3 regions of the Acidipropionibacterium virtanenii genome follow, and region 1 is predicted to be linked to each of the others. Evidence: riboswitches for the same ligand, from Rfam matches in the RefSeq annotation. Region 1 holds a riboswitch; each other region holds the start of a gene.
The links. Region 1 has a riboswitch for cobalamin ahead of mutA (methylmalonyl-CoA mutase small subunit). Riboswitches for the same ligand answer to the same signal wherever they lie in the genome.
Positions count from the first base shown of each region.

Region 1 (10,914 bases):
CGTCATGGAGGCGCCGATCCACGTCGCCGGCGTGCCGGTGCCCCAGGCCAAGGCCCGCGCGATGGAGCTGCTGGAACGGGTCGGGATGGCCGACCGGGCCACCCACTACCCCTCGGAGCTGTCGGGAGGCCAGCAGCAGCGGGTGGCCATCGCCCGCGCGATGGCGATGGACCCCGAGCTGATGCTCTTCGACGAGCCCACCTCGGCCCTGGATCCCGAGCTGGTCGGCGAGGTGCTCAACGTCATCAAGGATCTGGCCCGCTCCGGCATGACGATGATCGTCGTCACCCATGAGCTCGGCTTCGCCAAGGAGGTGGCCGATCAGGTCGTCTTCATGGACGACGGCATCGTGGTGGAGTCCGGCCCCCCGGCCGAGGTGATCGACCACCCCAGCTCCCCGCGCCTCAAGGACTTCCTCGACTCAGTGCTCTGACCCCTCCAGCACCGCGGCCCCGGCCCCTCCCCGCAAGGTGAGAGACTGGGGCCGTGGTGTATGTAGGGAATCTCCTTGAGCATCAGCCCCGTGATCAATACTTTCTTACCTCTTTCGACACGTGCGTCAGGTTCAACGGATAGTCTCAGCGTGAGCTCCGTCGACAACTGATCGAGTGCCGAGGGCAGGGGCGCCCTCGGCGAAGTGCGAGCGGTCACCGGGCGAAGGGGGATGTAGAAGCTGACGCGCTCGATCGAACTCTCACCGTGTTGAAGAAGGTTGACAATGGACTACCCAAGAAGAGTATTTATTTCGGGCAGCCTGGCGCTGGCGATGATGGGCATTGCATCCCCCCTTGCGGGAGCTACGCCCATTGAACGTGCCAGGCAGGGGACATTCCGGATCGTGGCTTATTCGGAGCAGAAGCCGATCGTCGAGAAGGTTGGGCCCACGGTGGCCGCCGCTGGAGAGCGAAGAGTCACACTCGGATCATGGACCCTCACAGTCGCACAGACGAAACAGCTCGCCAATAACATGAAGACCCTGTCTTCTTCGAAAGTCACTGTGTTTCTCGCAGCCGTCGGACTCAAAGCTCCGTTCGCGGCGCTGGCGGCCGCTCTCACGGTCAATGCGACGGTGCGCAACGACGTGATCTACGCCGGAAGCCACGGGAAGCGCGTGCGGATCACTATCACTGACAGCGCCAACCACCACACCTCGTACTCGACACAGGTCACTTACAAGGTGATCTAGTGATTCACTGCACGGAGGCATCATGAGTATCACTGTCTTGTTGAAGAAGCGGTACAAGGTCTGGATTCGCAATTGGCTGATCTACGCGGTGCTGCTCTGCGGTCTGATGTGGTTGCTTGGCGACTTTCATCTATCGCTGGTCGCTCCGATGGTCGCCGGACTGGTCGTCGGACTGGTCATATGGCCGGTGATCGACCTGGCGAGGTACGGCCTGAGAAGACGGCCCTGACTCTCGTCGCACAGCACCGCGGCCCCGGCCCCTCCCCGCCAGGTGAGAGACTGGGGCCGTGGTGCGTGATGACATGATCCGGCTGGGCCAGTTCCTCAAATTCGCCAACCTGGCCGAGACCGGCGGTATGGCCCGCGAACTCATCGCCGAGGGGGCGGTGTCGGTCAACGGCGAGAAGGAGACCAGGCGAGGCCGTCAGCTGCATCCTGGCGACGTCGTTACCGTGCGCTCCGGTGACCAGCAGGTCACCGAGACCGTCGACCTCTCCGGTGAGATCGACGTCCCCTGGTGACCAGCTGGTCAGCTACGAGCCTTCATCTCGCCGCGGGCCCACGGCAGTTCGGGAACCCGCTCGGCGAAGATCTGCAGGATCTTCGAGGCGCCGTCCAGCGCATTGGTGGCCTCGGTGCCCAGCCCCGCCTCGATCCTCTCGGCGGCCTGCTGGACGCGAGCATCGGTCTTCAGCGACTCCAGCACCTCGTTCTCCACCATGTTCCACAGCCACTCTCGCTGCTGGGAGACCCGGCGGCGCACCAGCGAGCCGTCCTTCTCCAGGTAGGCGCGGTGGTCCAGGACGGCCTTCCAGACGTCGTCGAGCCCCGTACCGGTGTAGGCCGAGCAGGTGAGCACCGGCACCCGGCGCTTCTCGGAGTCCGAGGAGACCAGCTTCATCGCGATGGACAGGTCGCGGGCGGCGACCCGCGCGTTGCCGGCATTGTCCCCGTCGGCCTTGTTGACCGCCACGACGTCGGCGATCTCCAGGATGCCCTTCTTGATCCCCTGCAGCTGGTCGCCGGTACCGGTGACCGAAAGCATCAGGAAGGTGTCGACCATCCCCGCCACGGCCACCTCCGACTGCCCCACGCCGACGGTCTCGATGATGATGACACCGTATCCGGCGGCCTCCATGATGATCATGGCCTCGCGGGTGGCCCGGGCCACCCCGCCCAGGTGACCGCCCGACGGGGAGGGGCGCACGAAGGCCTCCTCTCGGTTGGCCAGATCGCCCATCCGGGTGCGGTCTCCCAGGATGGAACCGCCGGTGCGCGAGGACGACGGGTCGACCGCCAGCACCGCGATCTTGTAGTGGTACTCGTCGATCAGCTTGGAGCCCATCGCATTGATGAAGGTCGATTTCCCGGCCCCCGGCACCCCGGAGATCCCGACCCGGATGGCGTTGCCGGTGTGCGGGGCCAGCCGGCGCAGCAGATCACGGGCCAGTTCCCGGTGAGCCGGCTTGCTGGACTCCACCAGGGTCAGCGCCCGGGCGATGTGCATCCGGCTTCCGGCCAGAACGTTCTCAACGAGCTCGGGGACGTCGATCTTCATTGCTGTGCATGCCTCCTGGGTGTGGGACTCCACCGTATCGCCCCGGACACGGCCGACGGCCGGCCCCGGGAAATCCCCGGGGCCGGCCGCCTTCTGCACTACCGGTTGAGTGCCGTGGACCGGATCAGTCCTCGACGTGCTCGAGCAGCTTGGTCATCAGATCGACAGCGGCCTCCGGAATGTTGGTGCCGGGCGGGTAGATCGCCACGGCGCCGTCATCGCGCAGCTCCTGGAAATCGCCGGTCGGGATGACGCCGCCGACGACGATCATGATGTCGGAGCGACCCAGCTTCTCCAGCTCCTTGCGCAGCTCGGGCACCAGGGTGAGGTGGCCGGCCGCCAGCGAGGAGACGCCGACGACGTGGACGTCACCCTCGACCGCCTGCCGAGCGGTCTCCTCAGGGGTCTGGAACAGCGGACCGACGTCGACGTCCATGCCGAGGTCGGCGTAGGCCGTCGCGACGACCTTCTGACCGCGGTCGTGGCCGTCCTGACCCATCTTGGCGATGAGAATGCGGGGACGACGCCCCTCCTTCTCCTCGAACTCCTTGACCATCCCCTGGACCTTCTCGGTGGCCTCCGAGGATCCTGCCGCCTTGCTGTACACACCGGAGATTGTATGGATCTGGGCGGTGTAGCGCCCGAAAACCTTCTCCATCGCGTCGCTCATCTCGCCGAGGGTGGCTCCGGCGCGCCCGGCGTCGATGCACATCTTCAGCAGGTTGCGGTCGGGATCGCTCGGGTCCGGGTTGCCCGCGGCCCAGGTGAGGTTCTCCAGGGCCTTCTGGGTGGCGGCGTTGTCGCGCTCGCCGCGCAGCGCCTCCAGCTTGGCCTTCTGCTCGGCCAGCACCTGGGAGTTGTCGACCTTGCGGACCTCGAGGGGCTCGTCCTCGTCGAGCTGGTACTTGTTGACGCCGATGAGGGCCTGACGGCCGGAGTCCAGACGGGCCTGGGTACGGGCCGCGGCCTCCTCGATGCGCATCTTGGGGATGCCCTTCTCGATGGCCTTGGCCATGCCTCCGGCGGCCTCCACCTCCTGGATGTGGGCCCATGCCTTGCGGGCCAGCTCCAGGGTGAGCTTCTCGACGTAGGCCGAACCGCTCCACGGGTCGATGACACGGGTGGTGCCCGACTCCTGCTGCAGGAACTGCTGGGTGGACCGGGCGATGCGGGCCGAGAAGTCGGTCGGCAGGGCGATGGCCTCGTCCAGCGAGTTGGTGTGCAGCGACTGGGTGTGGCCCTGGGTGGCGGCCATCGCCTCCACGCAGGTGCGCACCACGTTGTTGTAGACGTCCTGGGCGGTCAGCGACCAGCCGGAGGTCTGCGAGTGCGTCCGCAGGCTCATCGACTTCGGGTTCTTCGGCCCGAACTGGTGCACCAGCTTGGCCCACAGCATGCGGGCCGCGCGCATCTTGGCGACCTCCATGAAGAAGTTCGTCCCGATGGCCCAGAAGAAGGACAGTCGCGGAGCGAACTGGTCGACCTTCAGCCCGACGTTCTCGCCGGCGCGGATGTAGTCGACGCCGTCGGCCAGCGTGTAGGCCATCTCGATGTCGGCGGTGGCCCCGGCCTCCTGCATGTGATAGCCGGAGATCGAGATGGAGTTCCACTTCGGCATGTTCGCGCTGGTGTAGGCGAAGATGTCGGCGATGATCCGCATCGAGGGCTGCGGCGGGTAGATGTAGGTGTTACGAACCATGAACTCCTTGAGGATGTCGTTCTGGATCGTCCCGGCGAGCTGCTCGGGCCTGACGCCCTGCTCCTCGGCGGTCACCACGTAGAGGGCCAGGATCGGCAGCACGGCGCCGTTCATGGTCATCGACACGCTCATCTGGTCCAGCGGGATGCCCGCGAACAGCTCGCGCATGTCCTTGATGGAGTCCACGGCCACGCCGGCCATGCCGACGTCGCCCCCGACGCGCGGATTGTCAGAGTCGTAGCCGCGGTGGGTCGGCAGGTCGAAGGCCACCGACAGACCCTTCTGGCCGGCGGCCAGGTTGGCGCGGTAGAAGGCGTTCGACTCCTTGGCCGTGGAGAATCCGGCGTACTGGCGGATCGTCCAGGGGCGGAAGGCGTACATGGTGGCGTACGGGCCGTGCACGAACGGCGGGATACCCGCGTAGGTGTCCAGCCAGTCCATGTCCTGGTAGACGTCCTCGCTGTACAGGTGACCGACCGGAATCTGCTCCGGGGTCATCCACGGCTCCTGCTCGCCGGCCTGGGCGGCCAGCGCGGCGAAGCGCTCCTGGGCATCGGCGGGCGCCTGCTCGTCTCCCAGGTTGATCGAATCGAAACGGGGCAAGGTGCTCACTTGGCAACTCCCAACGTGTCCAGAGTGTCGGAGAGGGTCGCGACGACGTCCATCCCCATGGCGACACGACCGTCGAAGACCTTCTCGGCCTCGGCGGCTTCATCACCGAATTCCTTGTAGGCGCCTGACAGGTAGACCTTCTTGGCGCCGGCCTCCTTGAGAGCCCTGGCGACCTCGAGGCCCTGCTCGGCGTAGACCTTCTTGTTCGAGCAGAGGTCGACGACCGTGGTCCCGGAGGCCTCGAAGGCGGCGACGATCTCGTCGACGGACCCGCCCTCGACCTCGGGGGTCTCGATGCCGGCGATATGCCACATGGGAGCCGAGAAGCCTTCACGGGCACCGAAATCGCGCCGGGTGCCCAGACAGACCAGGAACACCTTCGGCTTGTCGGCGGCCTTGGCGGAGCGATCGACGAGGCCCTCGAAGACCTCGGAGTCGCGGTGCCAGGCCAGTCCCTTGCGCTCGGGGGCGGGCGGGAAGGGTTTGGCCTCCAGCGTCCGCGCCCCGATCATCGGGAACTCGGAGACTGAGGTGATGGGCTGCTTGCGGGTCGCCAGGCGCTTGGCGCGCTCGGTGTTGAGGGTCGCCAGCTCCTCGGCGACCTTCCCGTCGGCCAGGACCTTCGCGAATCCACCGGCGGCCTCGATCTCCTGGAACTTGCTCCAGGCGGCGTCGGCGAGGGTCTTGGTGAGCGACTCGACGTAGAAGGAGCCGCCGGCCGGGTCGTTGGCCCGTCCGATGTTGCACTCCTCGGCCAGCACGATGCCGGTGTTGCGGGCGATCCTGCGGGTGAACTGGTTCTTCGGCAGCCCGATGGCCGCGTCGAAGGGCAGCGTGGTGATGGCCTCGGCGCCGCCGACGGCCGCGCTGAAGGTCGAGATGGTGCCGCGCAGGATGTTGACGTAGGGGTCGTCTCGGGTCAGCTCGCGCCGGCTGGTGACCGCCTGCTGGCGGGCGCCGCGCCTGTCCTCGGGCACCTCGAAGACCTCGCCGATCCGGTTCCACACGGTCCGCAGGGCGCGCAGCCGAGCGATGGTGAGGAACTGGTCGTGGGTGGCGGTGACCCGGAAGTTGATGGCGTCGAAGGCCTCCTCGGCGGAGACCCCCTGCTCGACCAGGGCGCGCACGTACTCGACCGCGGTGGCGATCGACCAGGCCAGCTCGGCGACGTCCCCGGCACCGGCGTTGTGATAGATCGTGCCGTCGGCCACGAAGGCCCGCGCGTTCTTGTACTTCCTGATCTTCTCGATCCAGCCGGCCAGACCGGAGAGGTCGGCGTCGCCGCCGTTCAGGGCCGCGAGCCCGATCGGGTCGATGCCCAGGTTGAAGGACAGCTCCTCGGGTTTCAGGTCGGAGGAGGCGTAGACATCGAGGAGGGCATTGGCGGCGGCCTCCTGGTCGTCGCGGCTGGAGACCTCGACCTTGGCCAGGTTCAGCAGCACGTCCTTGAGGTCGCCGGCGATGTCGGCGGGCCTGATCGCGTCGGCTCCGACGCGCAGCCAGATCGAGGTGACGCCGCGCTCCAGGTCGGCGACGATGGCCTTCCGGGTGACGTCGGTGTCGGGATCCTCGTGGAGGGCCCGCACGTCCCATGCGTCGGCCGCACCGGTCCTGATGGTGGTGCCGCGGGTGAAGGGGGCCACGCCGGGTGCGCCGAGCTTCTCGGGAGCGTCGTCCCGGGTGTACATGGGCTCGAACCGGACGCCGTCGACGGTGGTCGGCTCCATGCGCTTGAGGGACTGCTCGAAGGTGAGCTGCTTGCCCTCGGGACGCCCCCGGTTGAAGACCTTGGCCACCTCCTTCTCCCACTGCTCATGCGTGGGGGCCGGGAAGACACCGGCCAGGGTGAGCGCCTCGGGAGCTTCGGCCACTGCCGATTCCTCGAGGTTTTCGGGATCAGTCATACTCTGCAGACTCCTGCTCCGCTGTGGATGGATATGTGCCGAAGGCCTCCCCTCGAGGCCCAGGCACCGCATCGCACGCGGCGGTGCGAAGACGCGTCGGCAGGTATTCGGACTCATGGGCGTCCCACCCACCGGGGTCTCCGGTAGGCAGGTCCTACGTCACCGCTTCCCGGGCCTGGACCCAGTGCTGTGATCTCCGTCGGCGTCCCGGACGGGCCGTGACACCGGCGGCGATGGTGATGTCGTTCCCATTCACCGCTGCGGGGCAGCGCCGGATTCTCACCGGCTTCCCTCTTGCGGTCGGAGCTGCGGGTGCAACTCCGACACCAACGAGCCCATCCTAACGGCAGCCATTCCGGCCGGTGAGGCCGGGGCCGACATGATCATCCGAGTGCACAACCGTGCACGGACCCGGGCCCGTCAGCTCGCACCGGCGCCCGCATCGGTGGCCCGGGCGCCCTGTACCGCGCTCTGCACCGCGCTGTCGATCCAGGCGATGATCTCGGACTCGACCTGACGCCGGTTCACCTCGTGGAGGATCTCGTGGCGGGCACCCGGATAGAGGACCAGATCGACGCTGCGGACGCCGTTGGCACGCATCCTGCGGGCGACCTGGCGGACCCCTCGCCCTGCTCCTCCCACCGGATCGGCGGCGCCTGAGAAGATGCCGACCGGCAGACGCGGCGGGATGGCCCGCATCACCTCGACGCTGTTGGCGACCCTCATCACCCGCAGCAGCTCTCGGTAGAAGCCGGTGCTGCACACATACCCGCACAGCGGGTCGGCGACGTAGTCGTCAACGGCCCGGGTGTCGCGCGAGAGCCAGTCGAATTCGGTGCGGGCCGGCATGAAGGCGGCGTTGAAGGGCCCGAACGCCAGCCTGTTCATCAGAGCACTGGGGTGGTCCTCCCCCAGCAATACCGTCTCGACGTCGGCGACCGCGGCTCCCGCCCCGCCCACCGGTCCCAGTGAACCACCGGTGCCCAGCAGCACCAGGGCCGCCATCTCGCGACCGCGCCGCGCGGCCATGGTCCGGGCCAGGAACGACCCCATCGAATGTCCCACGAGCACCCAGGGGACACCTGGCAGCTCGCCTCGCACATGGTCGTAGGCCGTCGACATGTCGTCGAGCAGCTGGTGGTAGCCACGGTCCGGCAGCTGCCCGAGCCTCCCTTCGGCGGCCGCCCTGGGGCCCTGGCCGCGGTGCTCAGCGGCGATGACGAACCATCCGTGCTCGACCAGCGCTCCCGCGAACCCGTCATAGCGGGCCGCGTACTCGCACATCCCGGGCACGATCTGGACGATTCCCCTCGGGGCGCCCGCCGGCTCCCAGACGAGCACATCCAGATCGGCGCCGTCCTCGGCGACCAGGGTGATGCAGTCCATCGACACTCCTTCTCGCGTCCCCGCGGCCAGTCTAGAGACCGAACCGTAGACTGACCGGCGTCCCCGCGCGGGTTCGCGCCGGGGCGGGCGTCGACAGAGGGGATTGTCCATGAGGATCACCGTGGTGGGTCTGGGGTATGTCGGCATGGCGATGGCCACGCTGTTGGCCCAGGACCACGAGGTGGTGGCCCTCGACGTCGACGCCGAGCGGGTCGGGCTGGTCAACGATCACCGCACCACCGTGGTCGACCCCCTCATCCAGGAGTACCTGACCGGCCACGACCTGGCCCTGACGGCGGTCACCGACCCCGCCGAGGCGATGCGCGGCGCCGACCACGTGGTGATCGCCACCCCCACCAACTACGACCCCGACCAGAACTACTTCGACACCTCCTCGGTCACCACCGTGATCGACCAGGTGCTCGCCTGGGCACCCGATGCCCTGGTGGTCATCAAATCCACCGTGCCGGTCGGATTCACCGACTCGGTGCGCCAGGCCCACCCCGGCCTGGAGGTCGTCTTCTCCCCCGAGTTCCTGCGCGAGGGACGCGCCCTGGCCGACAACCTCCACCCCTCCCGCATCGTGGTGGGAGGCCGGGGCCCCCGCGCCCGCGCCTTCGCCGACCTGCTGGTGGCCGGGGCCCTGGACGATGACGTGGAGGTGCTGCTGACCGGATCCACCGAGGCCGAGGCCATCAAACTGTTCGCCAACACCTATCTGGCGATGCGGGTCTCCTTCTTCAACGAGTTGGACACCTACTCGGCCCGCCGGGGCCTGGACACCCGCCAGATCATCGACGGGGTGTGTCTGGATCCGAGGATCGGGACCCACTACAACAATCCGTCCTTCGGCTACGGCGGCTACTGCCTGCCCAAGGACACCCGTCAGCTGCTGGCCAACTACTCCGATGTGCCCCAGACCCTGATCGGGGCGATCGTGGACTCCAACCGGGTCCGCAAGGACTGGGTGGCCGCCGATATCGTGGCCCGCAACCCGACCCGGGTGGGCGTGTACCGGCTGGTGATGAAGGCCGGCTCCGACAACTACCGCTCCTCCTCCATCCAGGGGGTGATGAAACGGATCAAGGCCAAGGGCATCGAGGTGATCGTCTACGAGCCCACCTATGACGGCGACGAGTTCTTCCGGTCGCGGGTCACCGGAGACCTGGAGTCATTCAAGACCGAGTGCGATCTGATCATCACCAACCGGATGTCCCCCGAACTCGCCGACGTCGCCGACAAGGTCTACACCAGAGACCTCTTCGGGGCTGATTAACCAGAGGAGGAGACGACCCCTCCACGGTCGCTTCGCTCCCTTCCACCCCGAGCGGGTCAGGTCCGTGCCCGCGTCACGAGTGGTACTCCCAGATCACGTCCCCGGCCTCGCGGATGACCGCCCAGGGACGGTCGGTGAGGTCGAACTCGGCGATGAGCGGTTCGACGCCGGGCACCCCGGTCCGGTAGACGTAGCGCTCATTGCTGAGCGCCTCCTTCTCGGTGCGGGCGTCGATGAGCCAGGGATGTCGTCGCCGCAGCCCGATCAGTTCCCGGTGGGTCCGCAGCATCTGCGCCCCGAGCTCCATGCCCTGCGGCGAGTCCGGCAGCACCGGCCGGATCTGGTCGTCGCCGCCGACGCGGTCCTCCTTCACGCCGCGGTAGCCGTACTCGTCGCCGTAGTAGATCGACGGCACGCCCCCGACGGTCATGAGCACCGCCAGGGCCAGCACCGCTCCGTCCTCGCCCACCTGCGAGGCGATCCGGGTGACGTCGTGGTTGCCGATGAAGGTCATCGGGGGGAAGGCGCTGCCGAACATGTCGTGCCTCTCCAGGGCGTGGTCGAGCTCGAAGAAGTTCCTGCTGGCGATGCTCGACCAGATGGCCTTCCACAGCTCGTACTGCGTCACGGAGTCCATCCCGGAGGTCGCGACGATTCCCGGGTAGTCGCCATGGATCACCTCGCCGAAGACCCAGGTGCCAGGATGCTGGGAGCGCACCCGGGGCAGCACCGTGGACCAGAAGGCGGGCGGCACGGCATAGGCGGCGTCCAGGCGCCACCCGTCGATCCCGCGCGCAGACCAGTGGTTCATGACGTCGGTCACCATCCGGGAGACCTCGGGCTCGTCATGGTTGAGTGCGACGAGGTCCCCGTGGCCCTCGAAGACGTCGGGCTCGGGTCCGTCGGCGCCCTGGCGCCAGCGGATCATCCGGCCCTGTGGAGTCTCCGGGCCAGCGGCCAGCGCGTCCTGCACCAGACGGTGGTGCCAGGACACGTGGTTGAACACACCGTCCAGCAGTACCTTGAGCCCGTGCGAATGGGCCGCCGAGACGAGGCTGTCGAGATCGGCGCCGTCACCCAGCCTCGGATCCACCCTGTAGTGGTCGAGGGTGTCGTAGCCGTGGCTGCGCGAGGCCAGGACCGGGCCGAGAAGCAGCCCGGAGCAGCCGAGCTCCTGGATGTGCCCGAGCCAGTGCTCCAGACGCGGCAACCGGTGCTCGACCGGCGCGTCGAGGCCCTGAGGGGTCATCGGCGCCCCGAGTTGTCCGAGCGGGTAGGTGTGCCAGGCGATGA
Region 1 covers NZ_CP025198.1:2,393,917-2,404,830, forward strand. Annotated here, with positions in the region: gene JS278_RS11035 (amino acid ABC transporter ATP-binding protein) at 1-433, shown strand, start outside; gene JS278_RS15855 (hypothetical protein) at 719-1,186, shown strand; gene JS278_RS11045 (hypothetical protein) at 1,209-1,415, shown strand; gene JS278_RS11050 (RNA-binding S4 domain-containing protein) at 1,489-1,707, shown strand; gene meaB (methylmalonyl Co-A mutase-associated GTPase MeaB) at 1,716-2,744, opposite strand; gene scpA (methylmalonyl-CoA mutase) at 2,869-5,055, opposite strand; gene mutA (methylmalonyl-CoA mutase small subunit) at 5,052-6,959, opposite strand; cobalamin riboswitch at 7,041-7,305, opposite strand; gene JS278_RS11070 (alpha/beta fold hydrolase) at 7,380-8,345, opposite strand; gene JS278_RS11075 (nucleotide sugar dehydrogenase) at 8,491-9,621, shown strand; gene JS278_RS11080 (alpha-amylase family protein) at 9,695-10,914, opposite strand, start outside.

Region 2 (7,069 bases), 1.1 Mb from region 1:
CCGTGGCCCTGGACGGCGACCAGTCCGGCATCGACGTCATGCGCGCCAGCTACGTCGCCCGCCGTGATCTCATGGTCGGCCTCATCGACGGCATCGACGGACTGAGCTGCCGCACCCCCGAGGGCGCCTTCTACATCTTCATGAACATCGAGGCCACCGGGCTGAGCTCCCACGAGTTCGCGATGCGCCTTCTCGCCGAGCAGCGGGTGGCGGTCGCTCCGGGAGTGGCCTTCGGGAGCCTCGGGGAGGGCCACGTGCGGCTGTCCTACGCCACCGGCGAAGCCACGATCGTCGAGGGGATGCGCCGGATCGCCTCCTTCGTCGGATCGCTCAACGATCAGCCGCGGGAGCTGGTCGGCTGACGGGCCTGCGCGCACGTTGGTCGTCTAAGGCGTGTAGGAAGTTGGCGATCAGACGAACCACCTTCCTACACACCTTCGCTGGCGGCCCGGGAGCCCGGCAGCGGGACCGGCTTCAGAGCCCACCACGCGTCCGGGTACGGTTCGGCGCATGACGATCCCCTCCCCCGGCGCCTCGGACGAGCACGACGCCGGCGAGGATGAGGGCCCCTGGTGGCGTGATCGGGAGGTCCTCCTGTCACTCGCCTCAACGGCGCTCTTCCTCATCGGGCTGGTCTGTCAGCTCACCGGAGCCCGGACCCCGGCGCTCGTCGCCTTCTGGGCCGGCCTCATCGCGGGAGCATCCACCTTCGTCCCGGGAGCCCTGAAGGCCCTGATCACCCGCCGGAAGCTCGGCATCGGGCTGCTCATGACGATCAGTGCCGTCGGTGCAGTCCTGCTCGGACAGGTGGAGGAGGCCGCCGCTCTGGCCTTCCTGTACTCGATCTCCGAGGCCCTCGAGGACAGGGCCATGGACCGTGCCCGCTCCGGTCTCAGCTCCCTGATGCGCCTGGTCCCCGAGACGGCGCTCGTCCAACGCCGCGACGGACCGGTGGAGATTCCGGTCGAGGACCTTCAGCCCGGCGACATCCTCGTGGTGCGGGCCGGCGACCGGATTGCCACCGACGGCGTCATTGCCACCGGACGCACCAGCCTGGATGTCTCGGCGATCACCGGGGAGTCCATCCCCGTCGCTGTCGGCCCGGGCGACGACGCCCCCGCGGGCGCCGTCAACGCCTCCGGGGTCATCGAGGTGCGCGCCACCGCGCCGGGCACCGACAACTCGTTGACCACGATCGTCTCCCTGGTGGAGCAGGCTCAGGCCGACAAGGGGCGTTGCGCCCGCCTGGCCGACCGGATCGCGAAACCCCTTGTCCCCGGGGTGCTCATCCTGGCGGTGGTGGTCGGCGCCCTCGGATCGATCTTCGGCGACTCCGGTGTGTGGATCACCCGCTCCCTGGTGGTGCTGGTGGCGGCCTCACCCTGCGCGCTGGCGATCGCGGTGCCGGTGACCGTCGTCTCGGCCATCGGGGCCGCCAGCCGGTTCGGCGTCGTCATCACCTCAGGGGCGGCCTTCGAACGCTTCGGCGGGATCAGACATGTCGCACTCGACAAGACCGGGACGCTGACCCACAACCGTCCCGAGGTGGTCGACGTCGTCACCGCCGACGGGTTCTCGACCGACCAGGTCCTGGCCTGGGCCGGGGCACTGGAGCGCACCAGCAGCCATCCGCTGGCCGCCGCGATCACCCGGACCGCGGACGCGCACACCAGGCCCGTGACCGCGCGAGGAGTCGTCGAGACCCCCGGCTGCGGCGTCTCCGGACAGATCGAGAAGGCCACCGTCATGGTGGGCAGCCCACGATGGCACGACGCCGGCGGGCTGGCAGTCGACATCGCCCTCATGGAGTCCAAGGGCATCACGTCGGTGGTCGTGTGGCGGGACTCCTCGGCGGTCGGCGCCATCGGCGTGCGCGATGAGCTGCGGACCGGGGCCGCCGAGGCCGTCTCCGCGCTGAAGACCGCCGGCATCGGCGTCACCATGCTCACCGGGGACAATCCCCGTGCGGCACGGGTGCTGGCCGGCCAGGCCGGGATCTCGGACGTGCGCGCAGGTCTGCGCCCCGAGGAGAAGTCCGAGGCGGTGACCGAACTGTGCTCGGCCGCCCCGACCGCCATGATCGGCGACGGAATCAACGACGCCCCCGCCCTGGCAGCCGCCGATGTGGGAATCGCGATGGGTATCGGGGGCTCCGACGCGGCGATCGAGTCGGCCGACATCGCCTTCACCGGCCAGGACCTGAGGCTCCTGCCCAGGGCATTCGCCCACGCCCGCCGAGCCAGGCGGATCATGAATCAGAACCTGGTACTGGCGATCCTCATCATCGCCGCACTGCTGCCACTGGCCGTCACCGGCGTCCTCGGACTGGCCCAGGTGGTGCTGATCCACGAGGGGGCCGAGGTGCTGGTGATCCTCAACGGGATGAGGGCGGCTCGGACGCGGGCCTGAAGCCTCATCATGGGCGCGTGATCGGCACGACGACCGGACGAGTTTCCCGCTCAACGCCCGGTTTCGGCGGCAGGTTCAGGGGTTCAGTGCAACACCCGGGAGTGAGAGGAGTTGTGATGAGTCGTTGGCCAACGTCCGCAAGCACGCCCGGGCGTCCAGCGTCCGCGTCGAGCTGAGTGCCGCTGACGGCATCATCCTCGTCGTCACCGACGACGGCGTCGGCTTCCCCCACGATGTGGAGTCCGCGACGGCCCGCGGTTACGGACTGTCGGGGATGGCCAGTCGGCTCGCCCTGGCCGACGGCGGCCTCAGTATCACCACGGGAGCATGGGGAACACAGGTCCATATCCGCCTACGGGAGGCACCCGCTACGCAGGAAGAACCATCATGAGCACGACTTCGACTCGGGTGCTGGTCGTCGACGACCACCCCATCGTCCGAGAGGGGATCGTCGCGATCCTCGCCTCCGCCGTCGACCTCGAGGTGGTGGGTCAGGCGGCGAACGGGGCCGAGGCCATCGCGCTGCTGGAGCGGCTAGTGCCCGATGTCGTGCTCATGGACCTGCGCATGCCCGTGATGAACGGGGTGGATGCGACCGCCCGGATTCACGCTGAACATCCGGAGATCAAGGTCGTCGTGCTGACAACCTATGAGAGCGACGAGGAGATCCTCTCGGCAGTCGAGTCCGGGGCGACCGGGTATCTCCTCAAGGCCGCCCCGGCCTCTGAGCTGATCGCCGGAGTGAGAGCCGCCGCCCGGGGCCAGGTCGCTCTGGCGCCGTCGGTGGCACGGGTGCTCGTCGCCCAGATGAGCACGCCGGACTTCCCGGTACGGGGCTCGACGGCCAACCGCCTCAGCGGGTTTCCCTGAACTCCACGCGACGACCGGCCACGGGGTCGAACTTCCGCATCGTCAGTCGATCCGGGGTGTTGCGGCGGTTCTTGCGGGTCACGTAGGTGTATCCGGTCCCCGCGGTCGACCTCAGCTTGACGATCGGCCTCAGTTCCGCGCTCTTCTTCGCCATCGGGCATCTCCTCTCTACGTGCGCACGGCACGAGATCCGATTCTGGGACGAGACCGGTGGTCCCACCCCCGATTCCCCTTTTGAGAACCGTTCTCATATAGTAAGTCGGGAAATGCACACCACAAACCGCCCGATGGCCACACCCGCACGCCCGACCCCGGCGTCCGCTCACAGCGAACGTCTGCTAACGTCTGTGATGCCTGGCGACAGGGAATCCGGTGAGACTCCGGAGCTGACGCGCAGCGGTGAGGTGGACAGCGGGCAACGCACCACTGGGGAGCGATCCCCGGGAAGGGTGCCCGGCTGGGTGAAACCGAGTCCGAAGACCTTCCAGGCACCCGTCCGCGGCCGCGCGAATCGGCCTGACCAAGGATCGCCCATGTCCGTTGTTGCACATCCGTCACCCGTCGTCGTGTCTAGGGCCCGCAGCAGGCGCCTCCGGCTGGCCCTGCTCATCGTCCTGCTGATCGCCACGCCCGTGGTCAGCATCGCGTTCGGGGCCGCATCGGTGCCCATGGACCAGGTGCTCGGGGTCCTGGCCGATCACCTGGGCCTGCGCCCGGCCATCACCTGGGACGCCATCACCGACGCCATCGTCTGGCAGAACCGGATGCCCCGGATCCTCGCCGGGATCGGCGTGGGGGCCGTCCTCGGGGTCTCCGGGGTGGCCCTGCAGGCCGTCGTCCGCAACCCCTTGGCCGAGCCCTACGTGCTGGGCGTCAGCGCCGGCGCCTCGACCGGGGCGGCCACCGCGATCATCGTGGTCGGCGTCTCCAGCACCCTCGGAGTCGCGGGCATGGCCTTTCTCGGCGCCCTGACGGCGACCTTCATGGTGCTGGGCGTCGGGGGACGCCGGCACGGCTCGGCGCTGACCCTGGTGCTGGCCGGGCTGGCGGTCGGCTTCATCTTCCAGGCCCTCACCAACCTCATCATCTTCTCCTCGGACTCCCCCGAGACGGCGCGGTCGGTGATGTTCTGGATGCTCGGCTCGCTGGCGAAGGTGAGCTGGGGCCAGTCCATCTGGATCCTCTGCGTGGCCATCGCCCTCATGACGATGCTGTGGTTGTGCGCCCCCTGGCTCGATGCCCTGGCCAGCGGCGACCGCACCTCCCTGTCGGTGGGCATCAACCCGGCCGCCATCCGCCTGGTGATCCTCATCCCGGTCTCGGCGGCGGTCGGCATCATCGTGGCCCTGGCCGGCGGGATCGGCTTCGTCGGCCTCATCATCCCCCACCTGATGCGCTCCTTCACCGGTTACGGCCACCGCCTGCTGGTCGTCGCGTCGGGGCTTGCCGGAGCGGTCTTCCTGGTGTGGGCGGACACCTTCTCGCGCACCGTCTTCAGCCCCTCCGAGCTGCCCATCGGGGTGATCACCGGGCTGCTCGGGGCTCCCTTCCTGCTGGCCCTGGTCAGCCGGATGAACCCGGCCCGATGACCACGACCGACAGGAGAAGACCATGATCGAAGCCCGTTCCCTCATCGTGCGCCGCGGCGACCGCGTCGTCCTGGACCATGTCGACCTGACCGCCTGCGACGGCCGCACCGTCGGGGTCGTGGGCCCCAATGGGGCCGGCAAGTCGACGCTGGTGCAGACGATGTACCGGGCGCTGAGCGCGGCCGGCGGCAAGGTGCTCGTCGACGGTGCCGACATCACCTCGATGTCGCGGCGGGCCATCGCCCGCTCGGTGGCCGTCGTCTCCCAGGAGCACGACGACGCCCTGCCGCTGACGGTGCGCGACGCCGTCGGCCTGGGGCGGCTCTCCCACCGGTCGCTGGCCGGCTACGGGGACCGCACCGACCGGGATCTGGTCGACGCCGCCCTGGCGAAGGTGGACATGACCGACCTGGCCGACCGGCTCGTCACCCGGCTGTCGGGGGGCGAGCGCCAGCGGGCGCTGATCGCCCGGGCCATCGTGCAGGACGCCGACCATCTCATCCTCGACGAACCGACGAACCACCTGGACATCAGCCACCAGTTCGACCTGCTCAGCCTCGTCGACCAGGTGCCGGCGACCACCATCGTCGTTCTGCACGACCTCAACCTGGCCGCCCGCTCCTGCCAGGAGCTCATCCTCCTGGATCGTGGCCGTCTGGTGGCCTCCGGCTCGAGCCGTGAGGTGCTCGATCCCGGCCTCATCTCAAGGGTGTACGGGGTCGACGTCCACCGCATCGACTACGCCGGGCGGACCCGGCTGTTCTTCGACCCGATATCCGGCGGCGTCGCCTCGTGACATCGCCGGCCACGGTTATTTCTCGGCGTCCAGATATCCCGCCTCCTCATATTCCAACTTCTCGCTGCGAAGATCGTTCAACCGGTACTCATATGTCCACGAAACACATACTGAGAGGAACTCACATGGCATCCACATTCATTCCCGCCAGAGGGCTGGCACTCCTCACCGCGGGAGTGCTCCTGCTGTCGGGGTGTGCCGGTTCATCGGTGGCCTCCGACCCCTCCCCGTCGTCCTCCGGTTCGGGGTCGGGATTCCCCGCGACCGTGATGAGCTGCTCCGAGAAGCTCACCTTCACAGAAGCACCCAGGAAGGTGATGATTCTCAACGACACGGATGCCTCCGTGCTGTCGATGCTCGACGTTCTGGACAAGGTGACCGCCCGCGCCGGAAATCTCGATCTGGAGGGCTACGACATCAACACCGCGACCAAGCTGCGGGCACTGCCCCAGCTCAAGAGCGTCACGGGTGCCACCGGTGGCGCGACGGTCTCCACCGAGACCATCCTGGACGCCCACGTGGACCTGGTGGTCGGCTACGACGGCGGCGTCGATCGCGCCGCCCTGCGCAAGGCCGGGGTCAAGCTCTACTCGCCGGACGCCTACTGCGACGACGAGGCTCCCACCGATCACGCCTCCTACGACCTGGTGACCAAGGAGGTCACCAAGGTCGGCACCATGTTCGGCATCCAGGCCAGGGCGAGGACGCTCAATGCCGCGCTCGACAAGCAGGCCGCCGACGTCAAGACCCGTGCCGCCGGGAAGGGGGCCACGGCCGCGGCCTTCTGGGTCGCGACCGACGGCGGTCAGGTCTCCGCCTACGGACGCTCGAGCATGGCCCAGGCGGCCTTCGACGCGAACGGCCTGGAGAACGTCTACCAGAGCACGGAGAAGAGAGTGTTCGACGTCAATATGGAGGACATTCTCAAGCGGGATCCGGAATGGATCGTCCTACTGAGCTCCGGAGGGAACTCCTCGACCATCACATCGACTTTCGAGAAGTTCAAGGGCGCCTCTCAGCTCAAGGCCGTCAAATCCGGGCACGTCGTGACGATGCCGTACTCCTACTCGGATCCGGCCACACCGCTGTCGGTGCAAGGCTCCGAGGAGCTCGCCAAGCTCATCACCCGATGATCCACCTCAGGAAAGAGAGATGTCAGTGTCTGTTCAGGAACGACTCCAGGACATGTGGTCCTCCGATTCGCAGGAGTACGACGAGATCGTCGAGAGACAACTGCGCAACCATCGCGAGGTGCGCCACTGGCGCCACGAGCTCGGCGCCCGGCTCGGCGACCGGCCTCTCGACGTCGTCGACGTGGGCTGCGGCCCGGGATTCTTCTCGGTCATGCTCGGCCGGCTCGGCCACCGCGTCACCTCGATCGACTCCTCGGAGGGAATGATCGGCG
Region 2 covers NZ_CP025198.1:49,892-56,960, reverse strand. Annotated here, with positions in the region: gene JS278_RS00250 (aminotransferase class I/II-fold pyridoxal phosphate-dependent enzyme) at 1-362, shown strand, start outside; gene JS278_RS00245 (heavy metal translocating P-type ATPase) at 511-2,409, shown strand; gene JS278_RS00240 (sensor histidine kinase) at 2,534-2,800, shown strand; gene JS278_RS00235 (response regulator) at 2,797-3,279, shown strand; gene rpmG (50S ribosomal protein L33) at 3,263-3,433, opposite strand; cobalamin riboswitch at 3,618-3,782, shown strand; gene JS278_RS00225 (FecCD family ABC transporter permease) at 3,813-4,868, shown strand; gene JS278_RS00220 (ABC transporter ATP-binding protein) at 4,891-5,664, shown strand; gene JS278_RS00215 (ABC transporter substrate-binding protein) at 5,790-6,797, shown strand; gene JS278_RS00210 (class I SAM-dependent methyltransferase) at 6,817-7,069, shown strand, end outside.
Region 2: linked by a shared signal. The riboswitch ahead of JS278_RS00225 (FecCD family ABC transporter permease) and the one ahead of mutA (methylmalonyl-CoA mutase small subunit) in region 1 are both predicted to bind cobalamin.

Region 3 (10,914 bases), 1.1 Mb from region 1:
GTGGACCCTCCACGATCCGGCGGCGGCCTATCGGCGCTGGATGGAGGTGCTGCGGCCGGGCGGCGTCGTGCTGGTCTACGACGGGAACTACCGGCGCGACCGGACCGGGCTGAGGCACGGTGCGTGGGTGGCGCTGTCGCGGGTGCTGGTACGCGTCACCGAGGGCCGGCCCAGCAGCGAGGGCCACGGTTCGTCGGGCGACCCGACCGCCGAGCTGCCGAGCGTCACCGCCGAGCGCCCCGAGCTGGACCTGGCGCTGCTGCGCGAGGCCGGGTACATCGACGTGTCCGCCGAGCCCGACACCCACCGGATGAGCCTGCGGAACCTGGAGTTCTGGAAGTACGGCTATCAGGGCGGCAAGTTCATCGTCACGGCGCGCAAGCCGTCCTGACCGTGCGAGTACCCCCTGAAGTCGGCCGGATGCGGACCGGCATGCGCCCGTGCATGCCGTCGTCGATATCTGGCCGCCTCCGGAAGAATCTGTCGTCCCGATACTGGAGAATCCCCACATGACCTCATCGACATTCACCCCCACCGCGCTGCTGGAGGCCTGGGAGGTCCAGCAGACCGCCTTCGTCGAGTACCGCGCCGATCGCACCCGCGTCATGACCGATGTGCTCGGCGCCGTCGCGGCGACCCTCGACCATCCGCTTCGCGTCCTGGACCTGGGCTGCGGCCCGGGCTCGGTGAGCAACGCGGTGCTGGCGGCGATCCCCGACGCCACGGTGGTCGGGGTCGACCGGGATCCGCTGCTCATGCGGCTGTTCCGGGAGTCCACGCCCTACCCCGACCGGGTCGAGGTGCTCGACCTGGACATGGCCTCGCCGGGATGGACCGAGGGCCTGCCGCTCGGCGGGTTCGACGCCGCGGTGAGCGCCACGGCCCTGCACTGGTTGCAGCCCGGGCAGCTCGCCCGGCTGCACATCGAGGTGGCGCGGGTGCTGCACCCGGGCGGGGTGATGCTCAACGCCGATCACCTCTTCTTCGACGCCACCGCCCAGCCGTTCCTGGCGGCCCTGGCCCCGGCCGAGCGCAGCCGGGCCGAGGAGCGCCTCACCCGGGCCGGAGCCATGAGCTGGGACGACTGGTTCTCCGCTGCGGCGTCGATGCCCGGCTGGCAGGCCGAGGCCGAGGCCCACTTCGCCCAGCGAGACCACAAGGTGACGCTCACCAAGGTCGACGTGGCCTTCCATCTGGCCAGCATGCGCGCGGCCGGTTTCACCGAGACCGCCCAGATCTGGCAGTGGCTCGACGACCGGGTGGTGTTCGGGCGGATGCCACAGCATTGAAACTGCAGACTATTCCACGTCGGAGCCCATGTCGAATAGGCTTGGACCTTCTTCAGGTCTCATCGTCGATTTATTCCGCTTTCGGCTTCTTGCGGGAAACTTTTTACCTGCGCCGTACTTGACCGCTGTCCCTCTGCTCTGCTCAGACGTCCTGGCCAAAATATCCCGACTTACGAGATCTTTCAATATATCTCGTGCTGCGTACACATCGACGTTGAACACTCGTTTTACTGCATCATTATTTATAGAATCATAATCCCTGACGTGAGCAACAATTTTACGTTCTATGTCACTTTTCGGTTTTGGCTGATATGCAAGAACCGGGCCAAGCGAAGACACGGCTCCTGCAGTCAGCCGATAATCGGGGTGGCGACGCTTGGAGCTGCGGGGCGTCGGCTCGATGATTCGTGCCGCCCCTTGGGACAGCCATAGGAGCGCAGCCTGCGCCTCATCCGGATCGCGCTGCACAACAGGAGCCAGCTGCGCGGCATTGAGGACGCGGCGGCTCACGAGCGTTGAGACGATGAGAAGCGCGTCGGTGTCTTCCTGCTCAACACTAGGAAGGGACGCCACGAACTTCACAATCCTCGAGTTGGGAGGCCCTCCGGAAAATCTGACAGTCGTTTCACGAAGATCCCCCTCGGACACGGAGAGCACTGGAACCGCCCGTCCGCTGCGAATCATCTCCTTGAACATCCTGTCAACGCCGAGTCCATACTGCTCGGCGAGGCCCATTGCCCGCATGGCTGACGCCAACGACGGAAACCTCGGCCTCGGCGGATGAGTAAGGATGTTGTCCGGCGTGATACCACTGACCAGAGGCGCCGGAGAGGTGATGACAAGGCTTTGCGATGAGTGCTCCACTGTTACCGGTCTGCGCTCGCGGAGATCCCCATGGATCAATGCGTTGGCGAGCGCCTCCCGAACAGCGATTATCGGATAGTCTTCGATCTGAATCTGCTGCCCGTTCGATAAGTTGATCGGAATTGTTCCAATGCGAGCTTCGATCATCGTGAGTACTTCGATGGCGGCAGTCAGGAGCGGGGCCTGCCAGCGGCGCCCGGACCTCACATCTCCTCCGGGAGTCTCCCTGAACTGATACACAAGCACATCGTTCTTGGCGTTCGCCAAAGGTTGGCACAGTAGTAGCTCACCTGCGCTCGTCAGAGTTCCATGCGAGTCGGAAAGATTCAGCATGCTCAACAGATCAACGGTTGACGCATCGACACCCTCCATCAGGGCGTTCCGCGATCGACTGAGCAGGGACCTGAGATGCAGCAGTGCCGTGGAATCAATGTCGTTGACTCCTCGTCCGCTCGGCGCCGCGCTCCAATCGGTCCCGCGGCGTTCGTCGCTGAGCCTCATCAGATCGATACCACTGCGCGGTAGGCAGGACGCCTCGAAGCGTCGCCTCGGAGCTTTTCCATTGGCAACGTAGACGTCGAGTCCCTCCTGGACAGTGATCAAGAGCAATCGCTTGCCTGCGTAGTTGAACTCCCTCACCATGACGTCGAGGTTCGGCTGGGTCCTTTCAAAGACACGTCGCCGAACGAAGCCCGGTTCCAGATCGGTTCCCAGGAAGGCCTCGGTACCGCGCACCTTGTCGGCTACGCCGACGATGATGGTTCCTCCCGAAGCGTTGGCAAAACATGCGGCGGCCTCCGCGAGGTCATCGGCTGTGTCAGGGGCGTGAACGGCCCTGCGTCTTGAAGTCGAGCTGCTGATGCTCGAGCTCATCGGCAGTCGCACCGTCGGCGATCGCTTCAAGTGCATCGTTTGGGGTCAATATTGACTCCTTTGGGAGTTGCGCAACTTTGGCACTTTCCCCAAAGGGTGCCAGGCGGAGCCCACCATCATCTGGCATCCCGCTACGAGAGCCGCACTCTCTCGGGGAGCTGGGTATTATCTGTGACGTCCGGCGCCAAGGGAATCCGGTGAGACTCCGGGACTGACGCGCAGCGGTGAGGTGGACGGCAGGGCGACACGCCACTGGGGAGAGATCCCTGGGAAGGGGCCCTGCTGGTTGAAACCGAGTCCGAAGACCTGCCGGACGCCCTGGTCCAGTATCTGGACCGCGCCGAAGGCTGACCGGGCCACCCGGCCCGCCCGTCCCGGCTCCATCTCTGAAATACGTCATCAACGGGTGGAAAGGTTCTGTGATGGAAAATATGCGTCACTGAACCCTTCTCCGGACCATAGCTCTCGGCACCGTGACAATACAGGGCCTCCCCCTCCCCATCACTGCAGAGAAGCAGGCGAAGAGCCAGAAGAAGCACCGGCCCGGCCCTACGATCGGCAGATGGCCATCACCATCCGCCCCGTCCGCGCCGACGAACTCGATCAGATCGAAACGATCGAGAATCTGGCCGACGCCCTCCTCATCGGGTTCCTGGAGCCCGACCGGTGGGAGCCCGCGCAGCCAGGCGCCACCCGCGCTGCGATGCCGGGATTCCTCCTCGTCGCCCAGGCTGCAACCGGTCATCTGGTGGGTTTCGTCCACGTCATCGAGGCCGACGGTCTGGCCCATCTGGAGCAGGTGGCCGTCCTGCCCGAGTACGGACGCCGCGGATACGGCCGGATGCTCCTCGCAGCTGCGATGAACACGGCCCACGAACGCGGCCATCAAAGGCTCACTCTGCGCACATACGCCGACGTCCCTTGGAATGCGCCGTTCTACCGCGCGCTGGGATTCGCTGAGGAGGAGCCGACCACGACCTTCCACCGTTCTCTGGTCCGCACCGAACAAGATCTTGGACTGGACAGATATGGTCAGCGCGTCCAGATGGGGATCGGCCTCGCTCGTGGACGGCCGGCCCCTGAGGTTGTGTAGGAAATGGGGTCATCTGTTCCCACATTTCCTACACAACTTGGCGGCCGACCCCAGATCTCAGACCAGCGCGAGCCGCAGACGAGGGCGGCTCCCGCCACTGAATCAGACCAGCGCGGCTCCGGCCGCCAGGGACTCCAGCTTCGCCCAGGCGATGGACGGGTAGACCCGCCCTCCCAGGCCGCAGTCGGTGGAGGCGATCACCCGGTCGGGGCCCACGGCGTCGGTGAAGCGCCGGATCCGCTGCGCCACCAGTTCCGGATGCTCGACGACATTGGTGGAGTGGCCCACCACGCCGGGGATGAGCACCTTGTCGTCGGGCAGATCCACGTCCTCCCAGACCGTCCACTCGTGCTCGTGGCGGGCGTTGGCGGCCTCGAAGGAGTACCCGCTGGCATGCACCTGGAGCACCTTGTCGACGATGTCGGACAGCGGGATGTCGGTGGTGTGCGGGCCGTGCCAGGAGCCCCAGCACACATGGAAGCGCACCTGCTCGGCGGGAATCCCCTCCAGCGCCTGGTTGAGAGCGTCGATGCGGATCTGGATGTAGTCGCGGTAGTCCTCGAGGACCGGCGCCGGGTTGATCTGATCCCAGGACTCGGCGATCGACGGGTCATCGATCTGGACGGTGAGCCCGGCGTCGGTGATCGCCTTGTACTCCTCGTGGAGGGCGGCCGCGCAGGCTTGGACCACCTCGGTGTCGTCGGCGTAGTAGGCGTTGGAGATGCGGGCCGCCGAGCCCGGGGACAGCGCCGCCACGAAGCCGTCGGAGGCCGACAGGCCGTTGGCTTCCAGGGCCCTCAGCAGGCCGTCGACGTCGGCGGCCACGGCGTCCTGGCCGATGTAGGTGAGCGGGCCGGTGATGGTGGGGAAGGCGGTCTCGGACTGCCGGGCGGTGTGGATGCCGGAATCGGGGTCGGAGTAGGCGTCGGCGAAGCGCACCCAGTCGCGGCGCTGCGCGAACGGCGCCAGCTTCACCGTGCCCCCGGATGCGGGCGGGGCCATCTCGAAGCGGGTGTCGGTGGTGAGCTCCAGTCCGCCGAAGCGGGAGAAGGAGTAGAACCACCAGGCGCCGTAGTCCACCGACTCGGTCATGGCGTGGCCGTACTCGCCGTCGTTGATCACGCTCAGGCCGATCTCGTGCTGGCGGCGCACCACCTCGTCGACCGACGACTGGAGGACCGTCCGGAACACCTCCTCACCCATCTCCTGCCGGCGGGCGTTCGCCTCGAGCAGCTCGGGAGTGCGCGGCAGGGAGCCGACGTGGGTGGTCCTCACAGGCATGTGACATTCCTCTCATCAACGATCGTGGCCCACAAGTTACACCCGGGAACGGGAGCCACCCCCGGCCATGGGCTGGTCCGCACGTTGCAGGAGATTCCACTCCCAAGACACCGTCCTGACGCTCACCAGGGCTGAGGGACGGCGTGTTGGGAGTGCCTGCTCCACCCCGAGACGCGCGCCGGGCCCCTCGCCCGGCACGCGTTCGCAATGTCGGACCTCACTCGATCACCGCAAGCAGGTCTCCTCCCTCGACCGACTGCGCCACGCCGACGGCCCAGCGCTTGACGGCGCCGGCGACAGGCGTGGTGACCGCGGCCTCCATCTTCATGGCCTCGATGGTGGCCACCTGCTGTCCGGCGGTCACCTCCGCGCCCACCTCCACCACCGGGGTGATGACGCCGGCGAAGGGGGCGGGCACCTGGCCGGGAATGCTCCTGTCGGCCTTCTCGGCGGTGGGCACCGCGGAGTCGACCGAGGTGTCGCGCACCGACAGGGTGCGCGGCTGCCCGTTGACCGAGCAGAGCACCTGTCTCATGCCGTGGTCGTCGGCGTCGCCGATGGCCGAGATGCCCAACTCCAGGGAGTGACCCTTCTCCAGGGCCACCTCCACCTCGTCGCCCTGCCGGATGCCGTGCAGGAACTCGCGGGTGGGCACCACCGACAGCTCGGAGTAGTCCTCCACGGCCTGCAGGTACTCCCGGGTCGGCCCGGGGAACAGGAGCCGGTTGAGGGCAGATCGGGGACGCGCGGCCAGGTCGGCCGAGTCCTCCTCTGACAGGTCGACGACCACCGGCCTGGTGCGACGCCCCTCCAGCGCCTTGCTCCGGAAGGGCTCGGGCCAGCCGCCGGGGGGCGTGCCGAGATCGCCGTTGAGGAAGCCGATCACCGAGTCGGGGATGTCGTAGTGCTCGGGATGGGCCTCGAAGTCGGCCGGGTCGGCGTCGCGCCCCACCAGCGCCAGGGCCAGGTCGCCGACCACCTTGGAGGAGGGCGTCACCTTGACGATGTTGCCGAGGATCCTGTTGGCCGCGGCGTACATCTCCTCGACCTCCTCGAAGCGATGACCGAGCCCCAGCGAGTTGGCCTGCTGACGCAGGTTCGACAGTTGGCCGCCGGGGATCTCGGTGCGGTAGATCCGCCCGGTCGGCCCGGGAAGCCCCGACTCGAAGGGCGCGTAGAGCTGGCGGACGCCCGCCCAGTAGGGCTCCAGGTCGGTGACGGCGTCCAGGCTCAGCCCGGTGTCCCGCTCGGTGCCCTCCAGAGCCGCCACCAGGGCGGACATGGAGACCTGCGAGGAGGTACCGGCCATCGACGCCGCGGCGACGTCGACGGCGTCGACCCCGGCGCCGATCGCCGCCAGCAGGGTGCCGAGCTGGCCGCCGGCCGAGTCGTGAGTGTGCAGATGCACCGGCACGTCGAAGTGCGACCGCAGCGCGGTCACCAGTTTGGCGGCGGCCGGGGCGCGCAGCAGTCCGGCCATGTCCTTCAGCCCGATGACGTGAGCTCCGGATTCGACGAGCTGCTCGGCCAGACGCAGGTAGTAGTCCAGGGTGTAGAGCGTCTCGTCGGGGCTGGTCATGTTGCCCGTGTAGCACATCGTCGCCTCGGCGACGGCGTGGTCGGTCTCCAGCACGGCCTCGATGGCCGGGCGGATCTGGTCGATGTTGTTGAGCGAGTCGAAGATCCGGAAGACGTCAACCCCGGATCTGGCGGCCTCGGCCACGAAGGCGTGGGTCACCTCGAGGGGATACGGCGTGTAGCCGACGGTGTTGCGCCCGCGCAGCAGCATCTGGATCGGCAGGTTCGGCATCGCGGCATGGAGGGCGTCCAGGCGGTCCCAGGGGTCCTCCTTGAGGAACCGCAGCGCGACGTCGTAGGTGGCCCCTCCCCAGGCCTCCACGCTGAGCAGCTGGGGCAGGGTGCGGGCGACGACGGGGGCCGCGTGGAGCAGGTCGCGGGTGCGGATCCGGGTGGCCAGCAGGGACTGGTGGGCGTCGCGGAAGGTGGTGTCGGTGACGCCGACGGCCTGCTGGGAGCGCAGGTCGGCGGCCCACCGGGCCGGGCCGACGTCGAGCAGGTGGGAGCGCGATCCGGCCGGCGGGGCGGCCTTGCGCACCTCGTCGGGAAGCACCGGGAGCTTGGCCCGAGGGTGGATCCAGTCGACTGGGCCGGGACCGTTGGGCCGGTTGACGCTCACCTCCGCCAGGTAGGTGAGCAGCTTGGTGGCGCGGTCGACGGGGATCTGGGCGCGCAGCAGTTCGGGGCGGGCGTCGATGAAGCCGGTGCTGGTGTGCCCGGCGAGGAACTCGGGATCGGCGATCACCGCCTCCAGGAAGGGGATGTTGGTGGAGACGCCGCGGATCCGGAACTCGTTGAGGGCCCTGAACGCCCTGGCCGCGGCCTGTGCGAGGTCGCGTCCGCGGCAGGTCATCTTGACCAGCAGGGAGTCGAAGTTGGCGCCGACGGTCGCGCCGCCGAACACGACGCCGCCGTCCAGCCGGACGCCGACGCCTCCTGGGGTGCGGTACACCGACAGGGTGCCGGTGTCGGGGCGGAATCCGTTGGCCGGGTCCTCGGTGGTGATGCGGCACTGGAGTGCGGCGCCCCGGATGGAGATCCCCTCCTGGGACAGGCCGATCTGTTCGAGGGACTCACCCGCGGCGATGCGCATCTGGGCTGAGACCAGGTCGACGCCGGTGATCTCCTCGGTGACGGTGTGCTCCACCTGGATGCGGGGGTTCATCTCGATGAAGACGTAGTCGCCGTTCTGCGACAGCAGGAACTCCACGGTGCCGGCGTTGACGTAGTCGATGTGACGGATGAATCTCAGCGCATCGGCGCAGATCCGGTCCCGCAGCTCCGGATCCAGATTCGGCGCCGGCGCCAGTTCGAGCACCTTCTGGTGGCGGCGCTGCAGGGAGCAGTCGCGCTCGTAGAGGTGGATGGAGCCGCCCTGGCCGTCGGCGAGCACCTGCACCTCGATGTGGCGCGGGTCGACGACGGCCTGTTCGATGTACATCCGGTTGTCGCCGAAGGCGGACTCGGCCTCGCGCTGGGCCTCGATGATGGCGGCCCGCAGCCTGGCGGGGTCGTCGACCTGCCGCATGCCGCGCCCGCCGCCGCCGTTGACGGCCTTGACGAAGAGCGGGAAGCCGATCTGCTGGGCGGCCTCGACGAGGGTGTCGACGTCGTCGCTCGGCTCGGAGTCGTGGAGGGTGGGAAGGCCGGCCTCGCGGGCGGCTGCGATGGCCCGCGCCTTGTCGCCGGTGAGCTCGAGGACCCGCTGGGGAGGCCCGATGAAGGTGATGCCGGCCGCCGCGCAGGCCTCGGCGAGGTCGGGGTTCTCCGACAGGAAGCCGTAGCCGGGGTAGATGGCGTCGGCCTCGGCCTGCCTGGCGGCCTCGATGATGCCGTCGACGTCGAGGTAGGCGCGCACCGGGTGGCCCGGCTCGCCGATCTGGTAGGACTCGTCGGCCTTGAGCCTGAACTCTGCGAAGCGGTCCTCGTGGGTGAAGACCGCGACGGTCCGGATCCCGAGTTCTGTTGCGGCTCGGAAGGCGCGGACGGCGATCTCACCCCGGTTCGCCACGAGAATCTTGCTGAACATCGCAACTCCCATCTGTGTCGTCCACCAGTCAAACATCAACCGGCAGCCCCGGTGCGGTCTGCGACGATCGTGAACGGATTCGTCATCGGGGGCCTCGGAGGGCCGGTAGGACGCCCAGCACCGAGCCCCCGACCGATCTCTCGTGTCAACGGTCCCGCGCGATCGATCCGTCGGCCATACTGGGCCACAGCGAGGGTCCCACCAGACCGACCTGCACCCATCGCGGATCCCTCATCAGGAAGGCACCATGAATTCACCAGTCTCATCCAGACGCCCCTCGAAGGTCTCCATCGTCGGAGCGGGCAGCGTCGGCAGCTCGATGGCGTACGCCTGTCTCATCCGAGGGTCTGCCGACGTCGTGGCCCTCTACGACATCGCCAAGGACAAGGTCGAGGCGGAGGTCGCCGACCTGGCCCACGGCTCCGAGTTCGTCCCCTCGAAGGTGATGGGCGGCGCAGACGTCAATGACACCGCCGGTTCCGACATCGTCATCATCACCGCCGGCGCGCGCCAGCGGCCCGGCCAGAGCCGGCTCGACCTGGCCGGCGTCAACGCGGGAATCGTCTCCAGCCTGATGCCCCAGCTCGTCGAGCAGTCCCCCAGTGCCATCTTCATCATCGTCACCAATCCGTGCGACGTCCTCGCCGTCGTCGCCCAGCAGGTCTCCGGCCTGCCGGAGCACCGGGTGTTCTCCTCGGGGACGCTGCTGGACACCTCGCGGCTGCGCTACCTCATCTCCCAGTGGGCCAACGTCGCCACCCCGCACGTCCACGCCGCGATCGTCGGCGAGCACGGCGACTCGGAGTTCCCGGTGTGGTCGACGGCGAATATCTCCGGGGTGCCGATCCGCGACTGGACGGTCGACGGCGATCGGGTCTTCACCGATGAGGTGCTGGCCGATCTGGGCCGCGAGGCCGCCATGGCCGCCTACAAGATCATCGACGGCAAGGGGGCCACGAACTACGGCATCGGGCTCACCGGCGCCCGGCTGACCGAGGTCCTGCTCAGCGCGACCCGCTCGGTGCTGCCGCTGTCGGGAATCGTTCACGGTGTCCACGGAGTCGACGGCGTGGCGCTCTCACTGCCGCGGCTGGTGTCGGGCGAGGGCATCGGCGCCGCCGTACCGATCCCCCTGGACGCCACGGAGCTGGAGAAGTTCCAGGCCTCCGCCGAGCAGCTCCACGAGACCCTGAGCTCCATCGCGAAATAGACGATCGATCGACGTCGGAGGGCCCGGTTCTCAGGGCCCGCCGACGCAATCCTGCGGCCGGAGGAACATGATGTCGGACGGGCAGCGCAGCCTTTTCGAGTTCGGGCATGATCAACAGGGTCGATTCGTGAGAATCACGGCTCGGGGAAGTGCGGTGCTCGCCGATCCGAGGATCAACCGCGGTTCGGCCTTCACGGTCGCCGAGCGCGAGGCTCTCGGGCTGGACGGCCTGATCCCGGACGGCGTCATCGGGATCGACGCTCAGGTGCGGCAGGCATACCGGCAGTACGGGGCGCAGCCCGACGACCTGTCGAAGTACCTCTTCCTGGACAGCGCCCACGACTCCGACGAGGTGCTCTACTACCGGCTGCTGGCCGACCATCTCGCCGAGATGCTGCCGGTCGTCGACACTCCGACCGTGGGGCGGGCGATCGGCCAGTACAGCCACTGGTACCAGCGTCCGCGCGGGGTCTACCTGTCCATCGACGATCCCGACGCGATGGAGGAGTCGCTGCTGGCGATGGGTCAGGATCCCCACGGGGTCGACGTCATCGCCACCACCGATTCCGAGGCCATCCTGGGCCTGGGCGATCAGGGCGTCGGGGGTGTGGCGATCACGATCGGGAAACTGGCCGTGTACACGGCTGCCGGCGGGCTGCATCCCCACCGGCTGCTCCCGGTGGTGCTCGACGTCGGC
Region 3 covers NZ_CP025198.1:38,860-49,773, reverse strand. Annotated here, with positions in the region: gene JS278_RS00210 (class I SAM-dependent methyltransferase) at 1-391, shown strand, start outside; gene JS278_RS00205 (class I SAM-dependent methyltransferase) at 510-1,289, shown strand; gene JS278_RS00200 (RNA-binding domain-containing protein) at 1,299-3,026, opposite strand; cobalamin riboswitch at 3,189-3,354, shown strand; gene JS278_RS00195 (GNAT family N-acetyltransferase) at 3,589-4,119, shown strand; gene JS278_RS00190 (cobalamin-independent methionine synthase II family protein) at 4,222-5,400, opposite strand; gene JS278_RS00185 (pyruvate carboxylase) at 5,618-9,007, opposite strand; gene JS278_RS00180 (L-lactate dehydrogenase) at 9,255-10,217, shown strand; gene JS278_RS00175 (NAD-dependent malic enzyme) at 10,288-10,914, shown strand, end outside.
Region 3: linked by a shared signal. The riboswitch ahead of JS278_RS00195 (GNAT family N-acetyltransferase) and the one ahead of mutA (methylmalonyl-CoA mutase small subunit) in region 1 are both predicted to bind cobalamin.